4 regions of the Dickeya ananatis genome follow, and region 4 is predicted to be linked to each of the others. Evidence: predicted binding sites of a transcription regulator. Region 4 holds the regulator's gene; each other region holds the start of a gene.
What was found. Region 4 encodes PhoB, which activates phosphate uptake and scavenging genes when phosphate is short. Its sites were predicted from a motif close to CTGTCATAAAACTGNCNNAT; they were not measured.

Region 1 (4,381 bases), 1.2 Mb from region 4:
ACGCCCGCCAGAATCCCCAGCGGCGTGCCAAACAATGTTGACCACAGAATTAACAGCCCACTGCCGACAATCGCGTTGGCCAAACCACCACCCGCCGTATTCGGCGGCGGCGTCATTTCGGTAAACAGCGACAGCGACATGCCGTCAATGCCTTTAGTCACGGTGGACATCAGGATCCACACCAGCCAGAACAAGCCAAACGCCATGGTCAGCATCGACAAAAACAGCGCGACGCGGTTTTTCTGGCGGCGCCAGGCCTGCATCTTGCGGCGGGTTTCCATCGTGTCAGAACGGTTTTCAATACCAATGCTTGCCATTAGCGTGCTCCTTCGTTTTTAGCCAGACGCATAATCATCAGCTTCGAACAGGCCAGCACGATAAACGTAATCACAAACAGGATCAGGCCCAGCTCCATCAACGCGGCGGTATGCAACCCGGTATCCGCTTCGGCAAATTCGTTAGCCAGCGCAGAGGTGATACTGTTGCCCGGCATATAAAGCGAGAAACTATCAAACTGGTACGTGTTGCCGATGATAAACGTCACCGCCATGGTTTCGCCCAACGCACGGCCCAGCCCCAGCATCACGCCGCCAATCACGCCGTTTTTGGTAAACGGCAGCACGATGTGCCAGATAACTTCCCAGGTGGTACAACCGATGCCATACGCCGACTCTTTCATCATCACCGGCGTTTGCTCGAACACATCGCGCATCACCGCGGCAATGTAGGGGATTATCATGATAGCCAGAATCACCCCGGCGGCCAGAATACCGATACCGAATGCCGGACCGGAAAACAGCGTGCCGACCAGCGGAATACTGGAGAGCACATTGCCCACCGGTTGTTGGAAATATTTAGCAAACAGCGGGGCGAACACGAACAACCCCCACATGCCGTAAACGATACTGGGGATAGCGGCCAGCAATTCGATTGCCACGCCCAGCGGACGTTTCAGCCAACCTGGCGCCAGTTCTGTCAGGAACAACGCGATACCGAAACTGATGGGGATGGCGATAATCAGCGCGATCAGCGAGGTCACGATGGTGCCGTAAATCGGTACCAGCGCGCCAAATTGTCCGGCGGGCGCATCCCACTCTTTGGTCCACAGAAAGGAGAAACCAAACGTTTTGATGCTTGGCCATGAGGCAAAAATCAGGGAAACGATAATTCCGCCCAGCAGCAGCAACGTCAACAGGGCCGCCAGTCTGACCAGCGCCCCGAACAGTATGTCGCCCTGTTTTCCCGGAGGTGTAATAGTTGGCTTTTGCTCAGCCATACGTCTCTCTTCTTTCAGATAACTACGTCTTTGCGATAATTGGGGGAGCCCCCAACCAATGTCAGAGGTGGATACCCCGCTTCCGGTTTATCCACCTCTCGATACTCACACAACCAATCCTGCTAAGCGCAATCAGTACAGCGCTTTATCACTGCTGTCTTTCACCTGGCTTTTCCAGGCAGCGCGAATTTGAGCAACCACTTCATTCGGCAGGGTAGCGTAGTCCAGTGCTTTCGCCTGTGCGCCACCTTTGTTGTAAGCCCAGTCAAAGAACTTCAGCACTTCTTTGCCCTGCTCAGGCTTATCCTGCTTCTTGTACATCAGGATGAACGTGGTGGTGGTAATAGGCCACACGTTGTCGCCTTTCTGGTTGGTCAGGTCCTGAGCAAAAGACTTGCTCCAGTCAGCGCCTTTAGCCGCGTTGCTGAAAGACACTTCCGTCGGGGTGACCGCTTTGCCATCAGCAGAAATCAGTTTGGTGTAGGTCAGGTTATTCTGTTTGGCGTAAGCGTACTCAACGTAGCCGATAGACCCCGGCAGACGCTGAACAAACGCAGCGATACCGTCGTTACCTTTACCACCCAGACCGGTCGGCCAGTTAACGGTATTGCCCGCACCCACCTTCTCTTTCCACTCGCTGTTCACTTTCGCCAGATAGCTGGTGAACACATAAGACGTACCAGAACCGTCGGCACGACGTACCACAGCGATATCCTGATCCGGCAGTTTCACGCCCGGGTTCAGTTTGGCGATGGCTTCGTCATTCCATTTTTTGATCTTGCCCAGGTAGATGTCGCCCAGCGTTTTGCCATCCAGCGTCAGTTCACCGGATTTCACGCCCGGCAGATTCACCGCCAGTACCACACCGCCGATAACGGTCGGGAACTGAATCAAACCTTCCTGGGTCAGTTTGGCATCTTCCAGCGGGGCATCTGACGCACCGAAATCAACGGTTTTAGCCAGAATCTGCTTCACGCCACCGGAAGAACCGATACCCTGATAGTTAACCTTGTTACCGGTTTCTTTTTCGTAAGAGTCAGCCCACTTTGTGTAAACCGGGGCAGGGAAAGTGCCACCAGCACCGGTAATATTTGCTGCGGCAAACGCAGAAACCGCGGTCAGAGAAAAACTTGCTGCAACAATACTGGCAATAGTGGTACGCATGAGTTTCATAATCCCTCCTGTGGGATGCCTAAACGTGTAGACCCGGAGCTATTGTTTAATCAGAGTGTAGTTTGCTGGTGGAGAAAATAGGTCAATTCAGTGACAGTAAAATGTACGCAATATGACAGTTATGTGACAGGCGAGTCGGATTCAGCGAATCATACGGGGGTAGCTCTCAATAAAAGCAGGTCGACGCAACATTAATACACATTGATAATTAAAGAAAAATTACACATTAACCCGTTTATCGCCCTCTCCGTCCACGCTCTTTTTACAGCATTCCCCGAAACCAGAAAATGACGCCGTGTCATAAACAAGAACAGCACACCACACGTAATCGTTGTGTTATCTGCCTTCAGTTTACGCCGCCTGTATCACCGATTTATGTCATCGACTGATTTTTGTTTCTTCCAGGTCACGATCTCACTAGCGATAAAAAAACCTGTTCTATACTCAGGTATGTAACTGAAAAAACACGCTCTCACGTCAGGACTCCACTCACCGACAGGATGTTTTCACGCTTTTATCACCGAACCTAATAGTCGCGTTTTTCTGTTCTGGCACCAGGAAACAATGCACTGATTTTATTTATATTTACAGGAACAGTGACAATGAAAAAATATAACGCCGACGAGCAGCGCGTCGCGAAAATCAATGAGTATCATTTGCTTGACTTAGGCTTACAGCAATCGTTTCAAAACCAGGTCATTTTATTTACACGAATACTGAATTTTCCCGCTGCCTTTATTTCGATTATCGACCAGGATAAGCAGTGGCTGATTTTCAGCGAAGGTATCAATATTGAATGTACCGATCGGGATCTGGCGTTTTGCAACACGGTGATTAGCAGCGCTACCACCGTGTTTGTGCCAGATACCCTGACGAATAACCTGTTTTGCCAACATCCATTCGTTACCGGAGCCCCGCATATCCGCAGCTACTTTGGTATTCCTCTGGTGCTCGACGAGGTTGTAGTCGGCTCGCTGGCCGCTATTGACTATCAGCCGCGCATCGTTGATGAGACGACGCGCGAGACCGCCGCTTTCGTTGCCAGCACGACCGAATTCCTGTTTAAGTTGCAGAATGCACGGTTACACCAGGAGCAGGAAATCCAACTGCTGAATAACTCATCCGTGGTACTCGTCAACTGGCAGCAGGACAATATGCTGCACATTTCCTATATCTCGCCCAACGCGCCGCATGTGCTGGGTGTCAGCAAAGAAGAAATCCGCCACCACTGCGCGATGATGGAAAGCTATGTCCACCCTGATGATTACGAGAATCTGTTGTTTACACTGGATAACCATAAAAAAGGGGTGGCCAATCTGGAATGTGAATACCGCTTTTTGTCGCCAGGGGGAAAAACTTTGTGGATTCGACAGCTTTCCACCGCCAATTACCACCACAACGGCAAACTAAGCCATGTTCAGGCATTGCTGATCGATAACTCTCACCAGAAATACCTGCAAAAACTGCTGGTGGATACCAATAACCAGATGCGACTGGTGCTGGAGTCATCCAGCCTTGGCACCTGGGACTGGGATTTAGGACGGCGCACCATTCACGTTAATAAACAATGGTGTGAAATAATGGGGATAACACAAGACCAGTTCGACTCCTCACTGGACTACTGGCAGCAACTAATGCATCCACTGGACCGGGAGAAAATGGTACTCGCGGCAGAAGCCTGCGCCACCGGCCAGGCTACGCTAATCAATGAACAATACCGGATGCGCCATAGTAAAGGCGATTGGGTATGGATTGAAACCTACGGCAAAGTGGTGGAATACAACGAAAAAGGCAAACCGATTCGGGTTGCCGGTACCCATCGTGATATCACGGAAAAGAAAAACAAAGAATTGCAGGAAGAGGCGGATAAACGCCTGCTGGAATTGATTAACCGCGCGCAAAAGATCTTTCTGGAAAAAACGGATATTCAGG
Region 2 (4,381 bases), 1.0 Mb from region 4:
GTGGCCGCCTTTCTTATTTGGTGGTGATAACGATGTGATTTAACGATAACGATGTTATACCGTGGTGGCATATCGCCACCAGTCAGACAACCTTCAATGCCAGCCAGTACAGAACCCCGGACAGCAACATCGATACCGGCAGGGTAAACACCCAGGCCAGCATAATGTTTTTCACCGTTTTCCCCTGCACACCGCCGCCATCAACAATCATGGTTCCCGCCACCGCGGACGAGAGCACGTGTGTGGTGGAAACCGGCATGCCGGTATAACTGGCGATACCGATGGACACCGCGGCCGTTACCTGCGCCGAGACACCCTGCGCATAGGTCATGCCTTTTTTACCGATCTTCTCACCGATAGTGACCGCCACGCGCTTCCAGCCCACCATGGTACCGAGCGACAACGCCAGCGCTACCGCAACAATAATCCACACGGGTGCGTACTCGACCGTGTAGAGCAGGTCGCCGCGCAGGTTGTTGAGCAGACGTTTGTCATCAGCCGAGGTTTCCGGCAGTTTGACGACGCGATCGAGGGTATCGGAAATGCACATCAGCAGGCGACGAGCACGGGCGCGATCGTCTGCGGCCAGATCATCATAACTCTTCACATTATTCAGCAGCGTCAGTGCGCGGTCGACGGCGATCAACGCACGCGAGGTATCGCAGTGAAAATCCGGTTTGTTGCCGGTAGAAGGGATCACATTTTCCGGTGCCGGAATGACCGGCTGAGACAAATCAATCACATGAGCCAATGTCGCCTGATGAGACTGATAGTAGGTTTGCAGATTCGCCACCGCGTCGCGGGTACGGCTAATGTCATAACCGGAGGCACTCATATTCAGCACAAACCCGGCGGGTGCCACGCCAATCAGCACCAACATGATAAGACCAATGCCTTTTTGACCGTCGTTAGCGCCGTGAGAAAAACTCACCCCTACCGCAGACAGGATCAGCGCAGTCCGGGTCCAAAACGGTGGCTTACGTTTGCCATCTTGTTTTTCACGCTCAGCCGGCGTCAGGTGAATCCGCTGGCGCTTCTTATTACCGCTCCAGTAACGACGCAGCAGATACACCATCAACCCGGCGATGATCATACCAACCACCGGTGATACCAGCAGCGACAGGAAAATACTGACCATTTTGGGAATATTGAGTGCATCCACCACCGAGGTGTGGCTCACCAGCGCATTGGTTAAACCAATACCGATGATGGCACCGATCAGGGTGTGGGAACTGGAAGCCGGTAAACCAAAGTACCAGGTCCCCAGGTTCCAAATGATCGCCGCCAGCAGCATGGAAAACACCATCGCCAGCCCGTGGGTGGAACTGACGTTCAGCAGCAAATCGGTTGGCAGCAGGTGGACGATGGCATACGCCACACTCAGCCCTCCCAGCAATACCCCGAGGAAATTGAAAATACCGGCCATGACAACCGCCAGTTGGGCACGCATCGCACGGGTATAGATAACAGTGGCTACCGCGTTGGCGGTATCGTGAAAGCCGTTAATAGCTTCGTAGAACAGAACAAACAGCAAGGCGAGAACCAGCATCAGACCGGTGTGGAAATCAAGCCCGGCAAATAAATGTAACATAAGTGTTAGGCCATGTAGTGGTCATGAACGCGGCGCATTATCGGTGACAAGCTGAAACGGGAAAAGCAAAATATGACATTATTTTGACTTAAATTACGCCACTTCTGCCGGTGACTTTGATTTAGCTAATTAAAATCAATGCATTATTGATTTCACCCCTCCACATACTCTGTTACGGGTAACGACACCATCCCACTGTCACCACATGGCGTCAGGTGCCTGCAGGCAGATGACCGACGAAGAGACATCCCCTATAATCGGCCCCCCGGATATCACCGGCGCAAGAGCGGGAGAGCAATGTGGAACAGTTTGACGTCATCATCATTGGCGCGGGAGCAGCCGGGCTATTTTGCGCGGCACAGGCAGGCCAGAGAGGGTTACGTGTGCTGCTGGTGGATAATGGTAAAAAACCGGGCCGCAAAATTCTGATGTCCGGCGGTGGACGCTGCAACTTTACCAATCTGTACGCCGAACCAGCGGCTTACCTGTCGCACAACCCGCACTTCTGTAAATCTGCCCTCGCCCGCTATACCCAGTGGGATTTCATCAGTCTGGTTAGCCGCCACGGCATCGCGTATCACGAAAAAACGCTCGGCCAGTTGTTCTGCGACGATTCCGCGCAGCACATCGTCGATATGCTAATGAAAGAGTGCGATGCCGGTAACGTGACGCTGCGCCTGCGCAGCGAGGTGCTGTCGGTAGAAAAAAACGCGCTGTTCCAGGTGAAGCTCAATACCGGTGTGGTACAAGCGCGTGCGCTGGTTATCGCCACCGGCGGGCTGTCGATGCCCGGTCTGGGGGCCACACCATTCGGTTATCAACTGGCGGCACAATTTGGCCTCAACGTGTTACCGACGCGCGCCGCACTGGTGCCGTTTACCCTGCACAAGCCGCTCCTGGAGCAATTACAAACGCTCTCCGGCGTGTCGGTACCGGCGGTGGTCTGCGCCGCAAACGGTACCACCTTCCGCGAAAATATCCTGTTTACCCACCGCGGCTTGTCCGGCCCGGCCATTCTGCAACTGTCCAGCTACTGGCAGCCGGGAGAATTCGTCACCATCAATCTGTTGCCCACGCATGATCTGGCGCAATGCCTGAACGCCGAGCGTCAGGCACACCCGAACCAAAGCCTGAAAAATACGTTGTCGCAATGGCTGCCGAAACGACTGGTGGAATGTCTGCAAGCATTGGGGCAGCTACCGGATGTCACCTTAAAGCAGCTCAATAAGTCGCAACAGGCCGAGGTGGAAGCGACGCTACAACAATGGCGGGTACAGCCTAACGGCACCGAAGGTTATCGCACGGCGGAAGTCACGCTCGGCGGGGTCGATACCCGCGAGTTGTCGTCAAAAACGATGGAAGCCAGCAAATGTCCGGGGTTGTATTTTATCGGCGAGGTCGTGGACGTCACCGGCTGGCTTGGCGGCTATAACTTCCAGTGGGCCTGGAGCTCCGCCTGGGCCTGCGCGCAGGCATTGGGTAATTGAGTCATGGGTTAGGGTTAATTCGCCCCTCCTGATTTGAGCATCTGGGCAGTAGCCTGAGCCTCAATCGTTAATTTTATATTCTTTCATCTTCCGCCATAGGGTCGTTGGACTAATACCAAGAATCATGGACGCTGCCACCCGATCACCATTGGTTTTCTTTATGATACGGGAAATAAGCGTCTTTTCTTGTTTTTTCAATAAAAACCGCTCATCATTATCTATACTTTCAGCCAAGCCATCAGCATCAGGAAACGTCATTTTACTTATATTCATCAGACTATTTTTATCAACAACATCGACATTAATCAAAACAATTAATCTATATATTACCGCCTGTAACTCCCGAATATTTCCCGGCCACGAATAGTGACGCATAAAATCTATGGCATCGTCCGTAAATACAACATTCCGCCCTTGTCGGGATAACATATCATGAATAATCAGCATGACATCATCAGATCTTTCATGTAATGCAGGCAATTTTAATTCAAGTATATTAATTCTATAATATAAATCCTGCCTGAATCCCCCTGATTTCACCAACTCACCCAGATCTTTATTACTCGCAGTGATCAAACGAAAATCAGCGGCGATCAACGAGTCTCCGCCAAGGCGCGAAAATTTCTTTTCCTGCAAAACCCTTAATAATTTTACCTGTACGGATAGCGGTGCCTCACTAATTTCGTCGATAAAAACAGTACCATTCATCGCCATCTCAAATATACCGGGCTTCCCCCCTTTCCTGGCATTGGTAAATGCACCCTCTGCATAACCAAACAGCTCACTCTCAAGAATGCCTTCAGGAATTGCTGCGCAATTGATGGCAATAAAAGGTTCCGCACATCGGGCACTGGCATTATGAATGCTCTGGGCAAATAATTCTTTACCTGTTCCCGTGTCACCTAAAATGCTAACAGGTAAATCATGATGTGCATAAAGTTTTGCTTTTTCTATTACCCTGGAAATAACCTCTGAATTACCTATGATATCGGAGAAAAAATAAGTGGCCACAAACCCTTTAAGATTACTCCGCTTATTGTTCCGCAAATTAACCCATAGCGAGTTATCTTGTTTGAATCCGGTTATCACACTATAGAAATTTTGTTTATTTGAGAAGTGTTTAATCGTGAGATGTATAATATCGCCATCAATTTCCACCACCAAATCTTTAACATCAACCTCATTGATTATGCTACCAAAAATATCTTTAAACGCGTCTTTTTTAAAAATCTTATCACCGGGATTGCACTGAAACAACTCAACCCCTTTGCCATTTATACTAATCACCTCTCCAGTCTGATCG
Region 3 (4,381 bases), 1.5 Mb from region 4:
GGTTTGCGCCAGTGCGCCGAGGGATATCGCCAGTGCGACACCGGCCAATAACGGTTTGAACAGAGGAATCATGTCAGCGTCCTTTTTCAGTGGAAGAAAGATAAGCTGTGTGTGTTGCAGCGTTTCACATGAGCAGGTTGTTTCATATGAATGCGTGTTGATAACCCCCCGCCGGGCCAGTTCGACCCGGTGGGGAGAAGGCTCATGGTTTCACCGTCAATGAGGTTTCAGTGAGTAAACCATGGCGTGATGACAGAATCAGGCGCGTTTCGCCAGTTCTGCTTTGTGTTTGCTCTCGTTGATCATAGTCAGCACCAGCAGCAATACCGCCAGCACACTACCGCCGATCATGACCATGAAGCCGCCGTTCCAGCCAAAGAAATCGACGGTGTAGCCGACGATGGCGCTGGCAGCGACCGAACCGCCCAGATAACCGAACAGGCCGGTGAAGCCCGCAGCCGTACCGGCAGCTTTCTTCGGTGCCAGTTCCAGCGCGTGCAGGCCAATCAGCATAACCGGGCCGTAAATCAGAAAGCCGATGACGATCATGCAGATCATATCCACGTTGGGGTTGCCGGCCGGGTTCAGCCAGTACACCACGGTGGCGATGGTCACCAGTGTCATGAAGAACACCCCGGTCGCGCCACGGTTACCCTTGAACACTTTGTCGGACATCCAGCCGCACAACAAGGTGCCTGGAATACCGGCGTATTCGTACAGGAAGTAAGCGATGGACGATTTATCCAGTGCGAAGTGCTTCACTTCTTTAAGGTAGGTTGGCGACCAGTCGAGAATGCCGTAACGCAGCAGGTAGACGAACACGTTGGCGAAAGCGATGTACCACAACAGTTTGTTGGGGAACACATACTGCATGAAGATTTCTTTCGCGGTCAGTTCCTGTTCATCTTTCTCACTGTAATCCACCGGGTAATCGTTTTTGTATTCTTCGATCGGCGGCAGACCGCAGGATTGCGGGGTGTCACGCATCATGGCGAAAGCGAACAGCGCGACCAGAATGGCGGCGAAGGCCGGCATATAGAGTGCGGCTTTCCAGTCGTTGAACCAGGCCATCCCCAGCAGGAACAGTAACGGCGGAATGCCGCCACCCACGTTATGGGCGCAGTTCCAGATAGACACGATGCCGCCACGCTCTTTCTGTGACCACCAGTGCACCATAGTACGGCCGCACGGCGGCCAGCCCATGCCCTGGAACCAACCACAAACGAACAACAGCACAAACATCACCATGATGCTGGATGTCGCCCACGGCACGAAGCCCATAAACAGCATGACCGCGGCGGCCAGAATCAGACCGGCAGGCAGAAAGACTCGCGGATTGGAGCGGTCTGATACCGACCCCATGATAAATTTGGAAAACCCGTAGGCAATGGAAATACCGGACAGTGCAAACCCGAGATCACCTTTGGAGAAACCCTGTTCGACCAGATAGGGCATCGCCAGCGCGAAGTTCTTTCTGACCAGATAGTAGGCGGCGTAGCCAAAAAAGATCCCCAGAAAAATCTGCCAGCGCAACCGGCGGTAGAGCGGGTCTACCTGGTGTTCCGCCACGCGCGGGCGATGTGCCGCAGGCTTGAAAATACTCAGCATAAATAAACGATCCCCGATAGTTATTTTCTATAACGCGCGTCAGCGTAGCGAATGCGCGTCATCGTCAATGTGAGTCAGTACGCAATTGTTACACTTTTATGACGACGGGCGCTATTTTGAGCTTTAAGTAACACAAATGAAATAATGATTTTCCATTTTTGGGTGATTTGAATCACATATCTGCGGTTGTCTCCGGGTTTTATTTTCGTTTTTTGAGTGTTTTTGTTCTTTATCAATCATTGTGGCGCTGATTTATGTCCCACTACAGACAGGCATGATCCGGACTGAGGTAAAACGGCAATGGCAAACAACGGTTTGCGGCGAGAAACGGATGTAGTGATTATCGGCGGCGGCGCCACGGGGGCGGGGACAGCCCGCGATTGCGCGTTGCGCGGGTTGCGCTGTCTGTTGCTGGAACGGCATGACATCGCCACCGGTGCCACTGGACGCAATCATGGATTGCTACACAGCGGTGCGCGCTATGCGGTTACCGATGCGGAGTCTGCCCGTGAGTGTATTGAGGAAAACCAGATTCTGCGGCGCATCGCCCGTCACTGTATCGAGCCGACCGATGGGCTGTTTTTGACCTTGCCGCAGGATGATATCGACTATCAAACCCGGTTTATCGCCGCTTGTCAGCGCGCGGGTATCCGGGCGCAGGCCATCGACCCACAGGAAGCTTTGCGGCTGGAGCCCGCTGCGAATCCGGCGTTGATCGGTGCTGTGCGCGTGCCGGACGGTACGGTTGATCCCTTCCGGTTAACCGCCGCCAATATGATCGATGCCTGTGAACACGGTGCGGAAGTGCTGACTTACCACGAGGTCATTGGGTTACTCCGTCAGGGCGATCGTGTCGTTGGCGTGCGCGTTTTCGACCATAAACGTCAGGTGGCCAGTGAAATTTATGCACAAGTGGTGGTGAATGCGGGCGGCATTTGGGGGCAACGTATCGCCGAATATGCCGACCTGAATGTGCGTATGTTCCCTGCCAAAGGCGCGTTGCTGATTTTGGGGCACCGCATCAATAACCGGGTGATTAACCGCTGCCGCCCACCGGCTGATGCCGACATTCTGGTACCCGGCGATACTATCTCGCTGATTGGTACTACCTCGACCCGTATCGACTACGACCAGATTGACCACATGACGGTGACGCCGGAGGAAGTGGATACGCTGATTCGCGAAGGCAGCATGCTGGCACCGCAGCTGGCACAGACCCGTATTTTACGTGCTTACGCCGGGGTGCGACCGCTGGTGGCGAGTGATAACGACCCCTCCGGGCGTAGCGTCAGCCGCGGCATCGTGTTGCTGGACCATGCCAGCCGTGACGGGCTGGAGGGCTTTGTGACCATCACTGGCGGCAAGCTGATGACCTATCGGCTGATGGCGGAATGGGTAACCAACAAAGTCTGCGAAAAGCTTGGTCACCGCGCCGAATGTACGACGGCGTCTCGCCCGTTGCCGGGGTCGGAAACCACGGAACCGGACAGACCGCAGGCAGCTTCGTCGCTTTCAGCACCGCTGCGTGGTTCGGCGATTTACCGCCACGGGCATCGTGCCGCGCCGCTGGTCTCCGGTCACCGGGTGGACAGCAGTCTGGTGTGCGAATGCGAAGCCGTGACGGCAGGCGAGGTGCGTTACGCAGTTGAGTCGCTACAGGTGAACAACCTGACTGACCTGCGCCGACGTACCCGCGTCGGCATGGGGACCTGTCAGGGGGAATTGTGTGCCTGCCGTGCCGCTGGCCTGTTGTGCCGACTGGGGCAATCCACGCCGCAACAGGCGGTGTCGCAACTGAGCCAGTTCCTTAACGAGCGCTGGAAGGGCATGCGGCCCATCGCCTGGGGAAACACGTTGCGGGAAAGCGAATTTACCAGTTGGATTTATCAGGGTTTGTGCGGACTGACCGAACGCCCGGAGCAGGAGAACGGCGATGCATTATGACGTGGTGATCATTGGCGGCGGGCTGGCGGGGTTAACCTGCGGCATTCGCCTGCAAGAGCAGGGCAAGCGCTGTGCTGTGGTCAGCGTCGGGCAAAGTGCGTTGACCTTCGCCTCCGGCGCACTGGATCTGCTGGCGACATTGCCGGACGGCACTGCGGTCGAGCAGCCGCTGACCGCGCTGGATGAACTGGCCGCGCAGGCACCCTACCACCCTTATACCCTGATGGGCAAAGCGCGAGTCAGCCAGCTGGCGGCGGATGCCGAAGCCTTGCTGGCGCGCTGTGGTTTGTGGTTGCGCGGCGATAGTGGTGGCAACCACCAGCGCCTGACCCCGTTGGGCAAATGGCACCCCTGCTGGTTAAGCCCGTCAGATAGCGTTACGCGTGGCTTGTCGGGGTCACCCGCGTGGCGACAGCCGTTGGTTGCTGGCATTGAAGGGTTTATGGATTTTCAGTCCCGGCTGGTCGCCGGAGAATTGCAGGCACAGGGGATTGCGGCACGCGCCGATGATCTGCGCTTACCGCAGCTGGATGCGCAACGGCAGAACGCCAGTGAGTTCCGTTCACTGGCTATCGCTCGTGTGCTGGATACCCCGGCCGGTATCGCGGCGCTGGCGGAAGAGCTGATGACGCGGGCGAGCGGCAATGATGCCGTTATATTGCCTGCCTGTCTGGGGCTGGAAGCCCAGGGGCAATTGAATGCTGCATTGGGCAAACCGGTCGGACTGCTGGCAACGTTACCCCCTTCGTTGCCGGGCATGCGCTTGCATCAGGCGCTGCTGGGGCGTTTTCGCCAGACCGGCGGGACACTGATGCCGGGAGATAAAGTG
Region 4 (4,381 bases):
CTGGATATCGCTCAGGTAGTCCTGCGTGGCGATTTCAATATCCAGCCATACCGGTTTGTCGCCATGATAATCGCGGAACCCGGCCAGACGGCGTTCTATCTCCGGCAGATTGCCTTTCACCAGTTGCATCGGCTGTTCGCTCGGTATCGTCAGCGCGGTGACTTCTTGCAATTTCCCCTGCTCAAAGTGCACCAGATAGACCGATTTCTCATGATTGAGTTCATCAAAACTCAAGGGGATAGGTGAGCCGCTGTAGCGGATGTGTTCGCATTGCGCCACACGCTGTGGACGATGAATATGCCCAAGCGCAATGTAGTCAGCCGGTGGGAACGCCTGTGCCGGGAAGGCATCCAGCGTACCGATGTAAATATCGCGCACGGAATCCGATGTGGCGACGCCCACGGTGGTGAGGTGCCCGGTGAGCACAATCGGTAGTTCTTTCCCCAATGCTGCACGCTGCTCGCAGGCAAGCTGGTAGCAGCGCTGATAATGACTGGCGATAGCGTCCTGTAACGCCTGTTGTTTTTGCGTGCCAGACTGGCCCGCCTGGCTGGTGAGCACATCGCGCGGACGCAGAAACGGAACCGCACACAGCATCGCGCCGGGTTCGCCGTCGCGGTTATTCAGTACCCGCACTTGCTCATGGATATCGCCGTCAAAACCGGCGAACACCTGGGTATTCAGGCAGGCCAGCAACGCGCGGGATTCGTTCAGGGTCGCGACGGAGTCATGATTGCCGCCGAGTACCACCAACTGGCAACCGGTACGCTGCAACGCCACCACAAACTGGTTATACATTTCTCGGGCGTAGCTGGGTGGTGCGCCATTGTCGAACACATCACCTGCTACTATTACTGCATCGGCCTGATATTGCTCAACCTGCTGTACCAGCCAGTGCAAAAAAGCCTGATGCTCAGGCGCACGGCTCCGGGTATAAAAGTACTGACCGAGATGCCAGTCAGACGTATGAATAATTCGCATGAGACTCCCTGCAGGTGAGTGCAAACGAGATGTTGTTTTGGGCGGTGTTCAGACAACGGCACAAGGCGGGCACCGTAGTTATGGCGAAACGCCGCGTCTTTATCATCGGCGATTATAGGCGTGCAGTTTAGGGCATGTCCCATAATATCTGTATGAACTGGCGACATGGCGTGGTACGGCGGAGAAAATGAGCCGGGCGGTGGCGGTGGCAAGGCCGCGTCAGAGGCGTGGTTTGTCGGGGGATTTTTCATAAATCTGTCATAAAACTGACGCATAATGCACACCGCACGCTAACCGTGACGATTAACGGCAGGATTGATATGGCAAGACGTATTTTGGTGGTGGAAGATGAAGCGCCGATTCGCGAGATGGTGTGCTTCGTGCTTGAGCAGAACGGCTATCAGCCGGTTGAGGCCGAGGATTACGACAGCGCGGTGAACCGCCTGGCTGAACCTTATCCTGAGCTGGTGCTGCTGGACTGGATGCTGCCCGGTGGGTCCGGTTTACAGTTTATCAAGCACATGAAGCGTGAAGCGCTGACGCGGGATATTCCGGTCATGATGCTGACGGCCCGTGGTGAAGAAGAAGATCGTGTTCGCGGTCTTGAAGTCGGTGCCGATGATTACATCACCAAACCGTTTTCACCTAAAGAGTTGGTGGCGCGCATCAAAGCGGTGATGCGTCGGATTTCGCCGATGGCGGTGGAAGAAGTGATCGAAATGCGCGGCTTAAGTCTGGATCCTTCCTCTCACCGGGTGACCACGGAAGAGCATGCGCTGGACATGGGGCCAACGGAGTTCAAACTGCTGCATTTCTTTATGACCCACCCTGAACGGGTATATAGTCGTGAGCAGTTGCTCAATCATGTGTGGGGCACTAACGTTTATGTTGAGGATCGCACTGTGGATGTTCATATCCGCCGTCTGCGCAAGGCGTTGGAGACCAGTGGACACGACAAGATGGTTCAGACCGTTCGGGGAACTGGATACCGTTTCTCAACACGTTATTGATAGCGTGAGTCCCGGAGAAAATCTGACGTGCTAGAACGTTTGTCCTGGAAAAAGCTGGCGCTGGAGCTGGCTTTTTTTTGTTTGCCCGGCTTATTGCTGGGGCTGATCATCGGTTATCTGCCCTGGTTTTTACTGGCGTCGGTGCTGACGGCACTGTGCTGGAACTTTTATAACCAACTGCGCTTGTCCTACTGGTTGTGGGTTGACCGCAGTATGACCCCGCCGCCCGGCCGCTGGAGCTGGGAACCGTTGTTCTACGGTTTGTACCAAATGCAGTTGCGTAATCGCCGTCGGCGGCGCGAGCTGGCGTTGCTGATCAAACGTTTCCGCAGTGGGGCGGAATCGCTGCCGGATGCGGTGGTCATCACCACCGAAGAGGGCGTCATCATTTGGTGTAACCGGCTGGCGCAGCACCTGCTGAGTTTTCGCTGGCCGGAAGATAATGGTCAGAATATCCTCAATTTGTTGCGCTACCCAGAATTTACCCAGTATATGCAACAGCAAGATTTCAGCCGCCCGCTGACGCTGACGCTGAAAAATGCGCATCATGTTGAATTCCGGGTGATGCCGTATTCAGAAGGGCAGTTGCTGATGGTGGCGCGTGATGTCACCCAAATGCATCAACTCGAAGGGGCGCGGCGTAACTTTTTCGCCAACGTCAGCCATGAGCTGCGCACACCGTTGACGGTGTTGCAAGGCTATCTGGAAATGATGAACGACGAATCGCTGGATGGTGCTTTGCAGGCTAAGGCACTGCACACCATGCAGGAACAAACCCGCCGGATGGATGGGCTGGTGCGGCAACTGCTGACGTTGTCGCGTATTGAAGCCGCTGCGGCTATCGATCTTAACGAAAAGGTGGATATTCCGCTGATGTTGCGGGTGCTTAAACGCGAAGCCGACACCCTGAGTCAGGGGCGTCATGAGATTGTGTTTCGCGTCAATGAGCAGTTACAGGTGTTCGGCAACGAGGAGCAGTTGCGTAGCGCGGTGTCGAATTTGGTGTATAACGCGGTGAACCACACGCCGCAGGGCACGCGTATTGAGGTGTGCTGGCAGCAAACGCCACAGGGCGCGCAGTTCCAGGTTAGCGATAACGGTCCGGGCATTGCCGCAGAACATCTTCCCCGTCTGACGGAGCGTTTTTATCGTGTCGACAAAGCCCGTTCGCGCCAGACCGGCGGCAGTGGACTGGGGCTGGCTATCGTCAAGCACGCGCTCAGTCATCATGACTCTCGTCTGGAGATCCTCAGCGAAGAAGGTGTGGGATCCCGCTTCATGTTTACATTGCCAAATCGGCTGATTGTCCGTTCGGTATTAAATCAGAATGCCGCGAATCCGCTGCGCTAAGCAATGTGGCGGGGCTTGATTGTCCCCGCCGCAGTGCCGAGAATAGTGCGCTCTTGTCTTTCACTTCTTTCACTTTTCACTCCGATGGAAAACGCACATGAGACCCATCCATTACCTGTTTGCTTTGCTGTTATGCTTGTCTGGTCAGCTTGTTGCTGCGCCGCAGGCGATGCTGGCGGGTAACCTTTCCAGTGCGGGTTCCGACACGCTGGCGAACCTGATGACGTTCTGGGCGGCGGATTTCAGTCAGCATCATCCCGGTGTTAATCTCCAGGTTCAGGCGGCGGGCTCATCTTCAGCGCCAACGGCACTGGCAGCAGGGGCGGCGCAACTGGGACCGATGAGCCGGCCAATGAAAAGTAGCGAAATCGAAGCGTTCGAGCAGCATTATGGCTATGCGCCAACGGCGGTGCCGGTCGCGCTGGATGCACTGGTGGTATTAGTCAATCAGGATAACCCGTTAAGCGGATTGACGGTGCGTCAACTGGACGCCATTTTCTCGGTAACCCGCCGCTGTGGCGCGGGGAAAACGGTACAGCGCTGGCAGGAGTTGGGGCTAAACGGCGTCTGGCAACAGCGCTCGCTACTGCGTTATGGCCGTAATTCCGCGTCTGGCACGTATGGCTTTTTCAAGCAACAAGCGTTGTGCGGTGGCGACTTTCTGCCGCAGGTCAATGAGCTTCCCGGTTCTGCTTCAGTCGTGCAGGCGGTGGCCGCATCGGTGAATGCCATCGGTTACGCCAGTATTGGTTTTCGCGCCAGCGGGGTGCGAGTGCTGGCACTGGCTGCCAGCGACAAAGACGACTACGTGTTACCGACCGCCGACACTATCCGTAGCGGACGTTATCCTTACACCCGCTATCTCTATATCTACGTGAATAAAGCGCCGGGCCAGCCGCTGGAGCCACTGACAGCCGCGTTTTTGGACCGGGTGCTGTCAGTGTCAGGACAGGCGCTGGTCAGCCAGGACGGCTATCTGCCTTTGCCGGAACGAGTGCGTGAGCAAACCAGACAAGCACTCGGTCTTGATGACCTGACGC

Region 1: pstS (phosphate ABC transporter substrate-binding protein PstS) is a predicted target of PhoB. The motif match lies at 2,560-2,579, and genes of this name have one in related genera.
Region 2: pitA (inorganic phosphate transporter PitA) is a predicted target of PhoB. The motif match lies at 1,662-1,681, and genes of this name have one in related genera.
Region 3: glpT (glycerol-3-phosphate transporter) is a predicted target of PhoB. The motif match lies at 1,694-1,713, and genes of this name have one in related genera.

What each region holds. Positions count from the first base shown of each region.
Region 1 is NZ_CP040816.1:4,265,777-4,270,157, reverse strand. Features, by position in the region: gene pstA (phosphate ABC transporter permease PstA) at 1-317, opposite strand, end outside; gene pstC (phosphate ABC transporter permease PstC) at 317-1,276, opposite strand; gene pstS (phosphate ABC transporter substrate-binding protein PstS) at 1,409-2,449, opposite strand; gene FGI04_RS19015 (sensor domain-containing diguanylate cyclase) at 3,052-4,381, shown strand, end outside.
Region 2 is NZ_CP040816.1:4,155,931-4,160,311, forward strand. Features, by position in the region: gene pitA (inorganic phosphate transporter PitA) at 83-1,591, opposite strand; gene FGI04_RS18530 (BaiN/RdsA family NAD(P)/FAD-dependent oxidoreductase) at 1,891-3,078, shown strand; gene FGI04_RS18535 (sigma 54-interacting transcriptional regulator) at 3,139-4,381, opposite strand, start outside.
Region 3 is NZ_CP040816.1:4,588,339-4,592,719, forward strand. Features, by position in the region: gene glpQ (glycerophosphodiester phosphodiesterase) at 1-72, opposite strand, end outside; gene glpT (glycerol-3-phosphate transporter) at 259-1,608, opposite strand; gene glpA (anaerobic glycerol-3-phosphate dehydrogenase subunit A) at 1,909-3,552, shown strand; gene glpB (glycerol-3-phosphate dehydrogenase subunit GlpB) at 3,542-4,381, shown strand, end outside.
Region 4 is NZ_CP040816.1:3,114,820-3,119,200, reverse strand. Features, by position in the region: gene sbcD (exonuclease subunit SbcD) at 1-981, opposite strand, end outside; gene phoB (phosphate response regulator transcription factor PhoB) at 1,302-1,991, shown strand; gene phoR (phosphate regulon sensor histidine kinase PhoR) at 2,019-3,341, shown strand; gene FGI04_RS13730 (PstS family phosphate ABC transporter substrate-binding protein) at 3,439-4,381, shown strand, end outside.